2 regions of the Apibacter sp. ESL0432 genome follow, and region 1 is predicted to be linked to the other one. Evidence: riboswitches for the same ligand, from Rfam matches in the RefSeq annotation. Region 1 holds a riboswitch; the other holds the start of a gene.
What was found. A riboswitch is a leader RNA that binds a small molecule or an ion and turns the genes downstream of it on or off. The one in region 1 is predicted to bind S-adenosylmethionine.
Positions count from the first base shown of each region.

Region 2: another riboswitch for S-adenosylmethionine. It lies ahead of GYM73_RS03390 (PLP-dependent aspartate aminotransferase family protein); the one in region 1 lies ahead of GYM73_RS02530 (TonB-dependent siderophore receptor).

Region 1 is NZ_CP048266.1:599,534-605,708, forward strand. It holds gene GYM73_RS02520 (ATP-dependent Clp protease ATP-binding subunit) at 1-2,431, shown strand, start outside; gene GYM73_RS02525 (MFS transporter) at 2,545-3,693, shown strand; SAM riboswitch class I at 3,770-3,868, shown strand; gene GYM73_RS02530 (TonB-dependent siderophore receptor) at 3,976-6,175, shown strand, end outside.
Region 2 is NZ_CP048266.1:806,138-812,312, reverse strand. It holds gene leuS (leucine--tRNA ligase) at 1-1,200, shown strand, start outside; gene GYM73_RS03400 (SDR family NAD(P)-dependent oxidoreductase) at 1,268-2,035, opposite strand; gene GYM73_RS03395 (MerR family transcriptional regulator) at 2,157-2,465, shown strand; SAM riboswitch class I at 2,769-2,866, shown strand; gene GYM73_RS03390 (PLP-dependent aspartate aminotransferase family protein) at 3,026-4,162, shown strand; gene GYM73_RS03385 (homoserine dehydrogenase) at 4,191-5,372, shown strand; gene bshA (N-acetyl-alpha-D-glucosaminyl L-malate synthase BshA) at 5,403-6,175, opposite strand, start outside.

The DNA of each region.
Region 1 (6,175 bases):
ACTGGGTATCTTACGTGAAGGTAACAGCAAAGCTATTACCATACTTCAAAGTTTAAATGTTGATTTAGGTGACTTAAGGAGAAAAATTGAAAATCTTAATAAACCTGAAATAAGTATAAAAGTAGACAGGAATCGCATCCCGTTTACTAAAGCTGCCGAAAGAGCTTTAAAAACAAGTTTTTTAGAAGCTAAGCTTTTTAGAAGCCCGGAAATAGAAACCATACATTTATTGATATGTATCTTGAGGATAGAAAGCGATCCGGTAACCCAACTTTTCAAAAAGTATAATATCGATGCTAACATCCTTAAAGAAGAATATAGATTTCAGTTTCAAGAAGATTTTACAGAACAACCCACCAATGAATTTTCTGAAGAAGAAGGAATTAGTGAAGGAAATCAATACGAAGCACCTAAAGGAAGCAGATCCAACCCATCGAAAAGCAGAACACCGGTATTAGATAATTTCGGTAGAGATTTAACCACCGCTGCACTCGAAGGTCGTTTAGATCCGGTAGTAGGAAGGGAAAAAGAAATTGAAAGAGTATCTCAGATATTGAGCAGAAGAAAAAAGAATAATCCTTTGTTAATAGGAGAGCCCGGAGTCGGTAAATCAGCCATTGCAGAAGGCCTCGCTTTACGAATTGTTCAAAAAAAGGTCTCTCGTGTTTTATACAACAAACGAGTAGTTACCTTAGATGTAGCCGGACTGGTTGCAGGTACTAAATATAGAGGACAATTTGAAGAAAGAATGAAAGCCATCATGAATGAGCTTGAAAAAAATTCGGATATTATTCTCTTTATTGATGAAATCCATACCATAGTAGGAGCCGGAGGAGCCACAGGCTCTTTAGATGCTTCCAATATGTTCAAACCGGCATTAGCAAGAGGAGAGATACAATGCATCGGAGCGACTACTTTGGATGAATATAGGCAATATATTGAAAAAGACGGCGCCCTAGAAAGACGATTTCAAAAAGTAATGGTAGAACAAACTTCTCCAGAAGAAACCATTATCATATTAAATCAAATTAAAGATAAATACGAAGAACATCATAATGTAACTTATACCGAGGAGGCAATTAAAGCTTGTGTAAATCTTACTACAAGATATATTACCGACCGATATTTGCCGGATAAAGCGATTGATGCGCTCGATGAAGCGGGATCAAGAGTCCATATCAAAAATATCAAAGTTCCAAAGGAAATAGTTAACTATGAGAAAGAATTAGAAAAAATCAGAGCTGAAAAGACTAAGGTAATTAAAAGCCAAAAGTATGAAGAAGCTGCAAAATTAAGAGATACCGAAAAAGAGATTGAAACTAAATTAGCGAATGCACAAAGAGAATGGGAAAAATCTTCAAGAGAACATCGGGAGATTGTTACCGAAGATAATGTTGCAGAGGTAGTTTCAATGATGAGCGGTGTACCTGTACAAAGAGTTGCAGAAGGAGAGCTTAAAAAACTTGCTCAAATGAAAGATTTGATGAAAGGTAAAATTATCGGTCAGGACGAAGCGGTCAACAAAGTTGTAAAAGCCATTCAGAGAAATCGTGCCGGATTAAAAGATCCTAACAGGCCTATAGGTACATTTATATTCTTAGGAGCAACCGGAGTTGGAAAAACTCAATTAGCAAAAGTTATTGCCAGAGAATTATTTGATTCAGATGATGCTCTCATTAGAATAGATATGAGTGAATATATGGAAAAATTTGCCGTATCTAGATTAGTAGGAGCTCCTCCGGGATATGTAGGATATGAAGAAGGAGGTCAATTGACAGAATCCGTAAGAAGAAAACCATATGCTGTAATCCTCTTAGATGAAATTGAAAAAGCACATCCGGATGTATTTAATATCCTTTTGCAAATTTTAGATGACGGACATGTTACGGATAGTTTGGGAAGAAAAATAGATTTTAGAAATACAATAATCATTTTAACTTCCAATATCGGAACTCGTGAACTCAAAGAATTCGGTGACGGTGTTGGATTTGGAACTTCTGCCAAAAAATCATCTTCCGATATAAGAGCAAAATCTACTCTTGAAAACGCTTTAAAGAGAACATTTGCTCCTGAATTTCTAAATAGGATCGATGATGTTATCATCTTTAATAATTTGGAAAAGGAAGATATATCTAAAATTATAGATTTAGAATTGAAAAATGTGTACGATAGAATTGCTAAAATTGGATATGAAGTAGAATTATCTCCGGAAGCTAAAGAATTCATCATTGAAAAAGGATGGGACAAAAATTTCGGTGCACGTCAGCTTAAACGAGCGATCCAGAAATATGTGAAAGATGTGATCGCTGAAGAAATTATCAATTCATCGATACATGACGGAGACCATCTCTATATTGGATTAAATAAAGAAAAAGACAGTACGGAAATTAAAATACGGGAGGTTGAAAAAGAATCTCCGACAAAAGATTAAAAAGATAATTAATGAAGAGCCTGTTTGATTGAATCAAGCAGGCTTTTTTATGTTATAAATACGCGGAGTTAATGATAAATGAATAATCCAATAAAAATCCGAGAGAATTACTAATGATAAACAAAAAACATTTGCCCAGAATGGCCGTAACCCTTTTATTTTTTTTCTTTGGAGGCAGTTCCGCGACTTGGGCTTCACGAATTCCAACGATTAAATTATCGATGAATGTTTCCGATTCCAATTGGGGATTGGTTTTACTATTTTTATCCATCGGAACACTTATTACGTTACCTTTTGCGGGTAATTTAATAAAAAAGCTGGGAAGCAAAAAATCAACCCTTACATTTATCATTCTTTACTTTATATTTTTAATCGGAATTGGATTTTGTGGAAAATTGTGGCAATTGAAACTCAATTTAATAGCCTACGGGGCCATAGGTAATTTAACCAATATAGCTATAAATACACAAGCTGTTAATGTGTCAAAATCCTATAAAGGCCAAATAATAGGCTCCATGCACGGTACTTGGAGCATTGGAGGTTTTTTTGCTTCTTGGTTAGGAGCAGTAATGATTGCTAAAAACATACCACCTTCTGAGCATTTTATTTTATATTCTTCCATAGGAATTCTGGTTTCCCTTTGGTTATTCAGATACTTGTTGCCGGATGAAGCCAAAGAAGAACCAATGGAATTACCGAAAAAATCAAAATTTATCAGAGTTGATAAAAATCTTATTGTCTTAGGATTTCTAGCTTTTTTTGCTATGGTTTCTGAAGGAACGATGACCGATTGGTCCAATGAATATATGAGGAATATAGTGAATGCCGATAAAAAATATATCGGATATGGATTGACTGCCTATATGGCAGCCATGGCTTGCGGACGATTCATTTCTGATTTTATAGTTCGAAAATTCGGTTCAAAAATTACGTTGATCATCAGCGGGTCTTTAATTTTTATAGGTATGGTCTGTGCTGTTCTATTTCCAACATTACTAACTACACTTCTTTCGTTCGTTATTGTTGGACTGGGAATATCTGCAGTCGTGCCCTTAGTCTATACCTTAGCGGGAAATTCAAAAACTGCTTCGCCCGAACAAGCGCTTACAGTTATTACCAGCATTGGTTTTATCGGTTTTTTTCTAGGCCCTCCTTGCATTGGTTTTTTAGCTGAAAAATTTTCATTACAAATATCCTTTACTTTCATTTCCTTGTTTGGAATAGGAATAATTTTCTTGGTAAGATTTTTTAAGATAAAGTAAATATATTTCTTTATCTTAGAGGTAAAATAATATAATATAAAATTATTTTATTATGAAAATTATGGTATATTTACATCACTTATCAAGAAAGGTGGAGGGACTGGCCCTGTGAAACCTTGGCAACCGGCCTGCTTAGGCTTGGTGCTAATTCCAGCCCTGAGGGGAAAGATGAGTGATTCGCGAGTTGTGAGTGTGTTGAGTTGTGAATAATTTCTTTTTTCCTTTCTGGTTTTTCTTGATACAGTTTTAATTAAATATAATTTACTAACTGTAAGAAAGATAATGAAAAAAGTTTCTTTGTTAATGGTAAGTTTAATTTTAGAATTTACCAATTATGTGGATGCTCAAGAAAAACGAGCCGTAGATTCCCTTGATCTTGAAGAGATTGTTGTAGTCGGTGGCAGAAGTTCAGAACGAACCAAAGTAAATTCTCCCGTTGCCATAGATGTAATAGATGTCAGGAAAATAGAAAAGGCATCTCCTCAATTAACCGTTAACGACTTATTAAATTATTTAGTACCTTCATTCAATTCTGTTCGCCAATCTTCTTCCGATGGAACGGAACATATTGATCCGGCTACCTTGAGAGGTATGGGTCCCGATCAGGTTCTGGTATTAGTGAATGGAAAAAGACGGCATACTACCTCATTAGTCAACTATCAAAATACAGTAGGTAACGGATCTGTGGGTACAGATTTAAGTGCCATACCCGTTTCAGCAATAGAAAAAATAGAGGTTTTGAGAGATGGAGCGGCAGCTCAATACGGTTCGGATGCCATTGCCGGTGTAATTAATATTATTTTAAAAAAGAATGAGGGCGGCTCGGCATCCATCACCTATGGATTAACCAATAGAAATGACGGGGAAACTTACAATTTTAGCGGAAATTACGGGGCTAAATTAGGAGATAAAGGAGGAAGTATCAATCTTTCTTTTGTAGTCAGCCAAAGAAATAAAACCAATCGTTCTTATGATAATAATCTGGACAAGTTTGGCGATAACTTTGCATATGATTTTGCACCGGATCCCGATCAGGCCAGAATAAACGATGAAAAAATTATGGCAGAAATGGGTTTAACCCAAAAAGATTTCCGTTTCAGGGCAGGAGATGCTCAAATTAAAAATCAACAGTTTTTTATAAATTCCATTTATCCATTATCCGAAAAGTATGAGTTCTACTCATTCGGCGGAGCAAGTTTAAGACAAGGAGAAGGAGCTGAATTCCGAAGACTTCCCAGTGAAAAAACTAATGTAGTTAAAGAGCTTTATCCGATAGGATTTCAACCTTTATTAAAATCCACTATTTATGATATTTCTAACTCTACGGGAATAAGATATATGCATAATAATTGGATGGTAGATATAAGTAATACCTTTGGAGAAAACCTCTTTAATTATAAGGCTACGCATACAAACAACGCCTCGTTGGGCATACATTCTCCAACGGAATTTAAAGCCGGGGGACATGAGTTTATGCAAAATATTATCAATCTGGATATTTCTAAAAAAATAAATACACTTCTTTCCATTGCCTTCGGAGGAGAATTTAAATACGAACAATATAGAATAAAGGCCGGAGAAGAAGGATCATGGATGCGTTACGATAAATTTGGTAATCCGGCAACAGCATCTACCCTTCCTACCGATATACTGGGAGAGGGGGGTGCTCAAGGTTTTATAGGATTTTCTCCTGAAAATGCGTTAAAAGAGGACAGAAATAATGCATCCAGTTATGCGGATGTTGCATTTAAAAAAGGAAAATTTTCCGGTGATTTGGCAGGAAGATATGAGCATTATTCCGATTTTGGTAATTCTTGGATAGGAAAGTTGGCGGTGCGTTATGAATATGTAAACGGATTTGCTGTAAGGGGAGCTTTCAGTAATGGATTCAGAGCCCCTTCTCTGCAACAGCAGTATTTTAATAATTCTTTTTCCAGTATCTCATCGTCGGGATCAGGAGTTGTTTCTAAAGGTATATTTAGAAATGACAGTCCTTTGGCAAAAGCTTTAGGTATTGATAAACTTAAAGAAGAAAAATCTATAAATGCGAGTGCCGGTTTAACATTTAAACCTTCTAAAAAAATATATGTAACGGTTGATGCTTACTATATCAAAGTTAAAGATCGTATTGTACTCACGAGTGAATTTGTTAATGCAAAAGTAGAATCTTATGGAGTGGAAGGAGCACGATTTTTTACTAATGCTGTGGATACGGAAACGAAAGGTATTGATATAGTGGCCACATATAAAGTTGGTTTAGGAAGGGGAAATCTGGATATAAGTTTATCAGGAAACTATACAGAAACAGAAATTGTTGATTATCATTTTCCCAAAGTTTTTGAAGGAGACAGAAATGAATATTTCGGTCCCGATCAAACAAATATAATTGAATCTTTAAGTCCAAAAGCAAAGGCAACTTTAGGCTTCAATTATTCAGTTTCGAAATGGAATTTATTAGTAAGAAATACCTATTTCGGTAAAG
Region 2 (6,175 bases), 210 kb from region 1:
AACCGTATTAATCATACCACTATTTTTCCTTTAGATTTGAATACAATGCCCGGTTGGGCCGGAAGTTCCTGGTATTTTCTAAGATACACAGATCCAACTAACCATTCTTGCTTTGCGGATACTAAAAAAATAAATTATTGGGAAAATGTAGATTTATATATTGGAGGAAGTGAACATGCTACGGGACATTTATTGTATTCACGTTTTTGGAATAAATTTTTAAAAGATTATGGATACTGTGCCCAAGAAGAACCGTTCCAAAAATTAATTAATCAAGGGATGATTTTAGGTCAAAGTGCTTATATCTACCGAATTAACGGAACTAATAACTTCATCTCTTACAATTTATTACATGAAGCACAAGATACCACTCCTCTGCATATTGATGTAAAACTTCTTAAAGGAACAACGGATGAAGTTGATTTAGAAAAATTAAGAAATTGGAGGGATGAATTCAAAAATGCAGAGTTTATTCTTGAAGAAGGTAAATTTATATGCGGGAGAGAAGTAGAAAAGATGTCAAAATCTTACTACAATGTTATTAATCCGGATGATGTTTGTGATGAATACGGGGCCGACAGCTTACGTATGTATGAGATGTTTTTAGGACCTATTGAACAGGCTAAACCTTGGAATACTCAAGGACTTAGCGGAGTTCATGGATTCTTAAAAAAATTCTGGAAACTGTATCATTCCGGTGAAGGAGAAACTTTCTTTGTATCAAATGAAAAACCTACTAAAGAAGAACAAAAAATAATTCATCAATTAATAAAAAAAGTTAAAGAGGATTTGGATAACTTTTCTTTCAATACATCCATAAGTTCTTTTATGATTGCTACCAATGATTTGGTAAAAATAAAATGTTATAAAAGAGAAATTTTAGAATCTTTGTGCATTTTAATCTCTCCTTATGCTCCACATATTTCAGAAGAGCTATGGGAAAAATTAGGACATGAAAACAGCATTGAATTTCAAGCATTCCCTGAATTTAACGCTGAATATCTTGTTTCCGAAATACATGAATATCCGGTTAGTTTTAATGGAAAAGTACGTTTTAAAATTGAAATGCCTATTTCCGCTACTCCTAAAGAAATTGAAGAAGCAGTAATGTCTCATGAAAAAACACCGAATTATCTTGACGGCAAACAACCTAAAAAGATTATTGTAGTGCCTAAACGAATTGTCAATATTGTACTATAAATAGACTTGAAAAACCAATCCCAAAACGGATTGGTTTTTTTATATTTTTTATGCTACCTTTTATTAACTAATTAGTTGTTAATCCACCATCAACCGGTAGAATCGTTCCGGTAATCCATTGGGCTTGATCGGATGCCAGGAAAACAGCAGCCGCCCCAATATCTTCTACCGTTCCAATACTTCCCATCGGATATATAGATTTAATCATTGTATGAAAATTTGTTTTCCCTTCTTCGCTAAGCTGTTCTAAATTATATCGTAGAAGCGGCGTATCAATACTTCCCGGAGCAATAGCATTAACCCGAATTCCATCTTTACCTGCCTCAAAAGCCAATGATTTAGTAAATGAATCTATACCGCCCTTAGTCATGGAGTAAGCAGTAGATTCTCTTCCCGGTAACATTCTGTGTGAAAAATAAGATGAAATATTAATTATATTTCCTTTGGATTTTTTCAAAGATTGATACAAATTTTGAGTCAGCATATAAGGCGCTTTCATATTGAGATTAATGTGTTTATCTAATAAATCTTCAGATGTTTCTTCAAAAGGATTAAAACGACCGATTCCTGCATTATTAATTAACACATCAACTGTCTTTACTTTTTCTAAAATTAGTTTACCAACTGAAGATAATTTTTCAATTTCCGTCAAATCCGCAGAAATCAGAGAAACAGTTACATGATACAACGAAAATTCTTCTTTGATGTTATTTAATTTTTGAGAATCTCTGGCAATTAGAACAAGATTTGCTCTTTGTTGGGCGAAAGCACGAGCAATTCCCAAGCCTATTCCTTCTGTAGCGCCGGTTATAATAACATTTTTGTCTATGAACATAGTATTTAAATTTTAATTATATTTTATTGTTAAATATTTACATTTTATGCAAATTATTTACAATTACAAATTTAACTTTTATTTTGTATATTTACTTCAAATAATGTAAATAATTTACAAAATGAATGAAACCAATCATTTATCTTTCGATTTTAAATTTTTAGAGCAATTAATTGTGGGCATTGGCGAAGTTTCTCAAATAACGGGAATTCCTACCCGACAAATTAGGTATTGGGAAGATAAAGGAATTATCAAAAGTCTTACAGAACAGGAAGGAAAAAACAGAAGATACAATTATGAAAATATTAAAAAAATGATTCTAATAAAAGAATTATTGGAAGAAGGGTTTACATTAGATGCTGCTTCACAAAAATTAGACAGCCGAATGCAAATGATTGAAAACGTTTTAAAAAAGCTTACCAATAAATAAAATCAGTAGTAAATAAATGGGTTATTAAAAGATCATTTACATTATATAATATTATTATTGATCTTAATATAAATTAGTTACCATTGCAAAAAATTGTATTTTTTTAAACTTAGAATTAATTTCGACGGTTATTTAAATGCTTCTGTCGGTAAATTCATTTATATTTAGCATGCTTTATATCTTATATTATAATGATTAATAAAGATACATTACCTTTATAAATATTATAATAATATCGTTTTTTATTGGAAATTAAAAAATAAAACGTATCTTTGTAATATATTTAACGATCATTAATAAAATTACTTATCAAGAAAGGTGGAGGGAATTGGCCCTATGATACCTTAGCAACCCTCTTATATGAGTAGGTGCTGCATCCAACCGTAAAGGAAAGATAAGTCGAAACAGCTTACATACAAATACAAATAATACGAGCTTCTTTCGACCTACATAAAGAAGCTAATTCATAATTTAGCATTTAAATGGGAATCTTGTATAAGTTGTTTTATGATGATTAATGAATTTTAAGGCATTTATTAATTAGAAAAAACAACCTAGTCATGAAATTAGAAACAAAATTAGTACATATTTCTACTCCTGATGTACTTACCGGAGCTATTTCTACTCCTATTTACCAAACCTCTTCTTATGTTCAGGAAGAACCGGATGTGAATAAAGGATTTGCTTATACAAGAACGGCTAATCCTACTCGTAAAGTTGTAGAACAAGCCATTGCTGAATTAGAGGGCGGTATTGCCGGATTTGCTTTTTCATCGGGATTGGCTGCAACGGATTGTGTTTTAAAGTTATTAAAACAAGGGGATGAAATTATCGCTGTAAATGATGTTTATGGAGGTACTTATCGAATAGTTACTACAGTTTATAATAAATTTGGTGTAACCTCTAAATTTATTGATACGACTGATATTCAAAATGTCTTACAAGCAGTTTCAAATAAAACTCGCTTCATTTGGCTGGAAACCCCTACAAATCCAACTTTAAAAATATCCGACATTGAAGAAATCGCTAAAATTTCCAAACAAGTGGGAGCATTATTAATTGTAGATAATACATTTTTATCTCCTGCTTTACAACAACCGATACGTTTAGGAGCAGATATTGTTGTACACAGTGGAACTAAATATCTTTCAGGACATGGAGATGTTTTATCCGGATTTATAGTTGTGAAAGAACCTAAAATAGCCGAAGAATTAAAATATTTACAAAATACCTCAGGTGGGGTACTCTCTCCTTTTGATAGTTGGTTAACCTTACGCGGAATTCAAACTCTATCTCTGCGTATGGAAAAACATTCACAAAATGCTCAAAAAATTGCTGAATTTTTAACTACACATCCCAAAGTAGATAAAGTATATTATCCAGGATTAAAAAATCATCCCAACCATCATATTGCGGCCAAACAACAAAAAGGGTTTGGCGGAATGGTATCTTTTAGTTTAAAAGACGATACTTTAGAAGCGGCAAAAGATTTTTTAACCCGTACCAAAATTTTCCTTTTAGCTGAAAATTTAGGCGATGTTAGGAGTTTGGGTAGCCATCCTGCCACCATGACCCATAAATCAACCCCTCTTGAAGTTCGTAAAGAAACAGGAATTCAAGATTCTTTAATTCGTTTATCGGTTGGAATTGAAAATGTTGATGACCTGATTAATGATATCAAACAAGCTTTAGATTAACGGTTAATTTTATAAATTGAATAATTGAATGATAAGAAATAAACTTAAATTAGGAATTTTTGGATTTGGATGTGTGGGAACTGGATTGTATAAAGTGTTAGAAGAAGCCGAAAGTGTAGATGCAAATATTAAAAAAATATGTATTAAACATCCCGATAAACCGAGATCAATCGATAAAAAGTATTTTACTACTGATAAATACGAGTTATTATCGGATCCTGAAATTGAAGTTATTGTCGAATTAATAGATGACGCTGATGCTGCTTTTGATATTGTTTCAGAGGCCATGAAAAACGGAAAAGCTGTAGTTTCGGCAAATAAAAAAATGATTGCCGAACATTTACCTGAACTTCTAAAGTTGGAAAAAGAATACCAAGTTCCCCTACTCTATGAAGCCTCTGTTTGCGCCAGTATTCCCATCATCAGAAATTTAGAAGAATATTATGATAATGATTTATTAACATCGGTATCGGGAATTTTTAATGGTTCTACCAATTTCATTTTAACCAAAATGATCCATGAAAAACTTTCTTATCCTGTCGTTTTAAAAGAAGCACAAGATAAAGGATTCGCAGAATCAGATCCTACCTTAGATGTGGAAGGAATTGATCCTAAATATAAATTGTGTATTATTCTTTTTCATGCTTTTGGACTTATTACTAAACCGGAATCTATATTTAATTTTGGAATATCAAGAATTAGTGATTTTGACTTGGAATTTGCTCGTCAAAGAAATTTAACAATCAAGTTAATAGCAAGATGCAATAAAAATAATAATGAAATTACGGGCTTTTGTGCTCCTACTTTTATAGAAAAAGAAAATACATTAGCTCATGTAAATTATGAATACAATGGAGTGGTTTTAGAAAGTGCTTTTTCTGAAAAGCAACTGATGATCGGTAAAGGTGCGGGAGATAAACCCACCGGATCTGCCGTGCTTTCTGATATTTCAGCTTTAACGTATGATTACAGATATGAAAACAAGAAATATATTCATCTAAATAAACAATTACAATTAGTAGATACTAAAATTTATAAGGTTTATGTGAGATATCACGATCAATTTTCCGGTTTTGATGATTTTGAGTCCATCGAAGAACAATACAGCAGCCTTTCAGGTAATTATTTTATAGGCTTCATCTGTTTACATAAATTAGCGCATTCTTCATGGATTAAAGACCCGAATATAAATGTTATTTTTTTCAGCTGATTGGGTTGATAAGTATGTAAATTCAACTATTTAGTTATGATTGCCCAATGCTCGGTCATACAATTCTTTATATATAGGAATTATCTTAGAATTATCAAAAAGTAAAGCTTGATCTTTCGCTTGTTTTTTGAAAAGTGAAAGCATTTTTTCATCTTTCAGCAGCCTAATGGCATTCTTTGCCATGGAAGGAACGTCACCAACAGGTGATACAAATCCTGAAAAACCGTCTTTATTAACTTCCGTAATTCCCCCGGCATTACTTGAAATAACAGGTATGCCACAGGCCATTGCTTCTAAGGCTGCCAATCCGAAACTTTCTTGTTCAGAAGGTAATAAAAATAGATCTGCAATACTTAAAATTGAAGATACATCAACCATTTTTCCCAACGTTTTGATTTTATCCTCCAAATGATATACTTTAGTTAAATGCTCAATAGTTTCTGTCTCCGGTCCTTCTCCAACAATCAAAAGTTTCGATTTAACTTCTTTTTGTACCAGATTGAAAATCGACATTACATCATCAATGCGTTTAATTTTTCTCAAGTTAGATACATGGATAAGTAATTTTTCATCTTCAGAAGCAAAATTCTTTCGGATACACGGGCTTGATATTTTAACAGAATTATCAATAAAATTCGGAATTACTTCAATGTCTTTTTTTATAGTAAATGCCTCAAAAGTATCTTGTTTTAAACTTTGGGAAACTGAGGTTATATAATCGGATTTATTGATCGAAAATTCGACACCGGATTTATAAATGGGATGACTTCCTACCAAAGTAATATCTGTACCGTGTAAGGTAG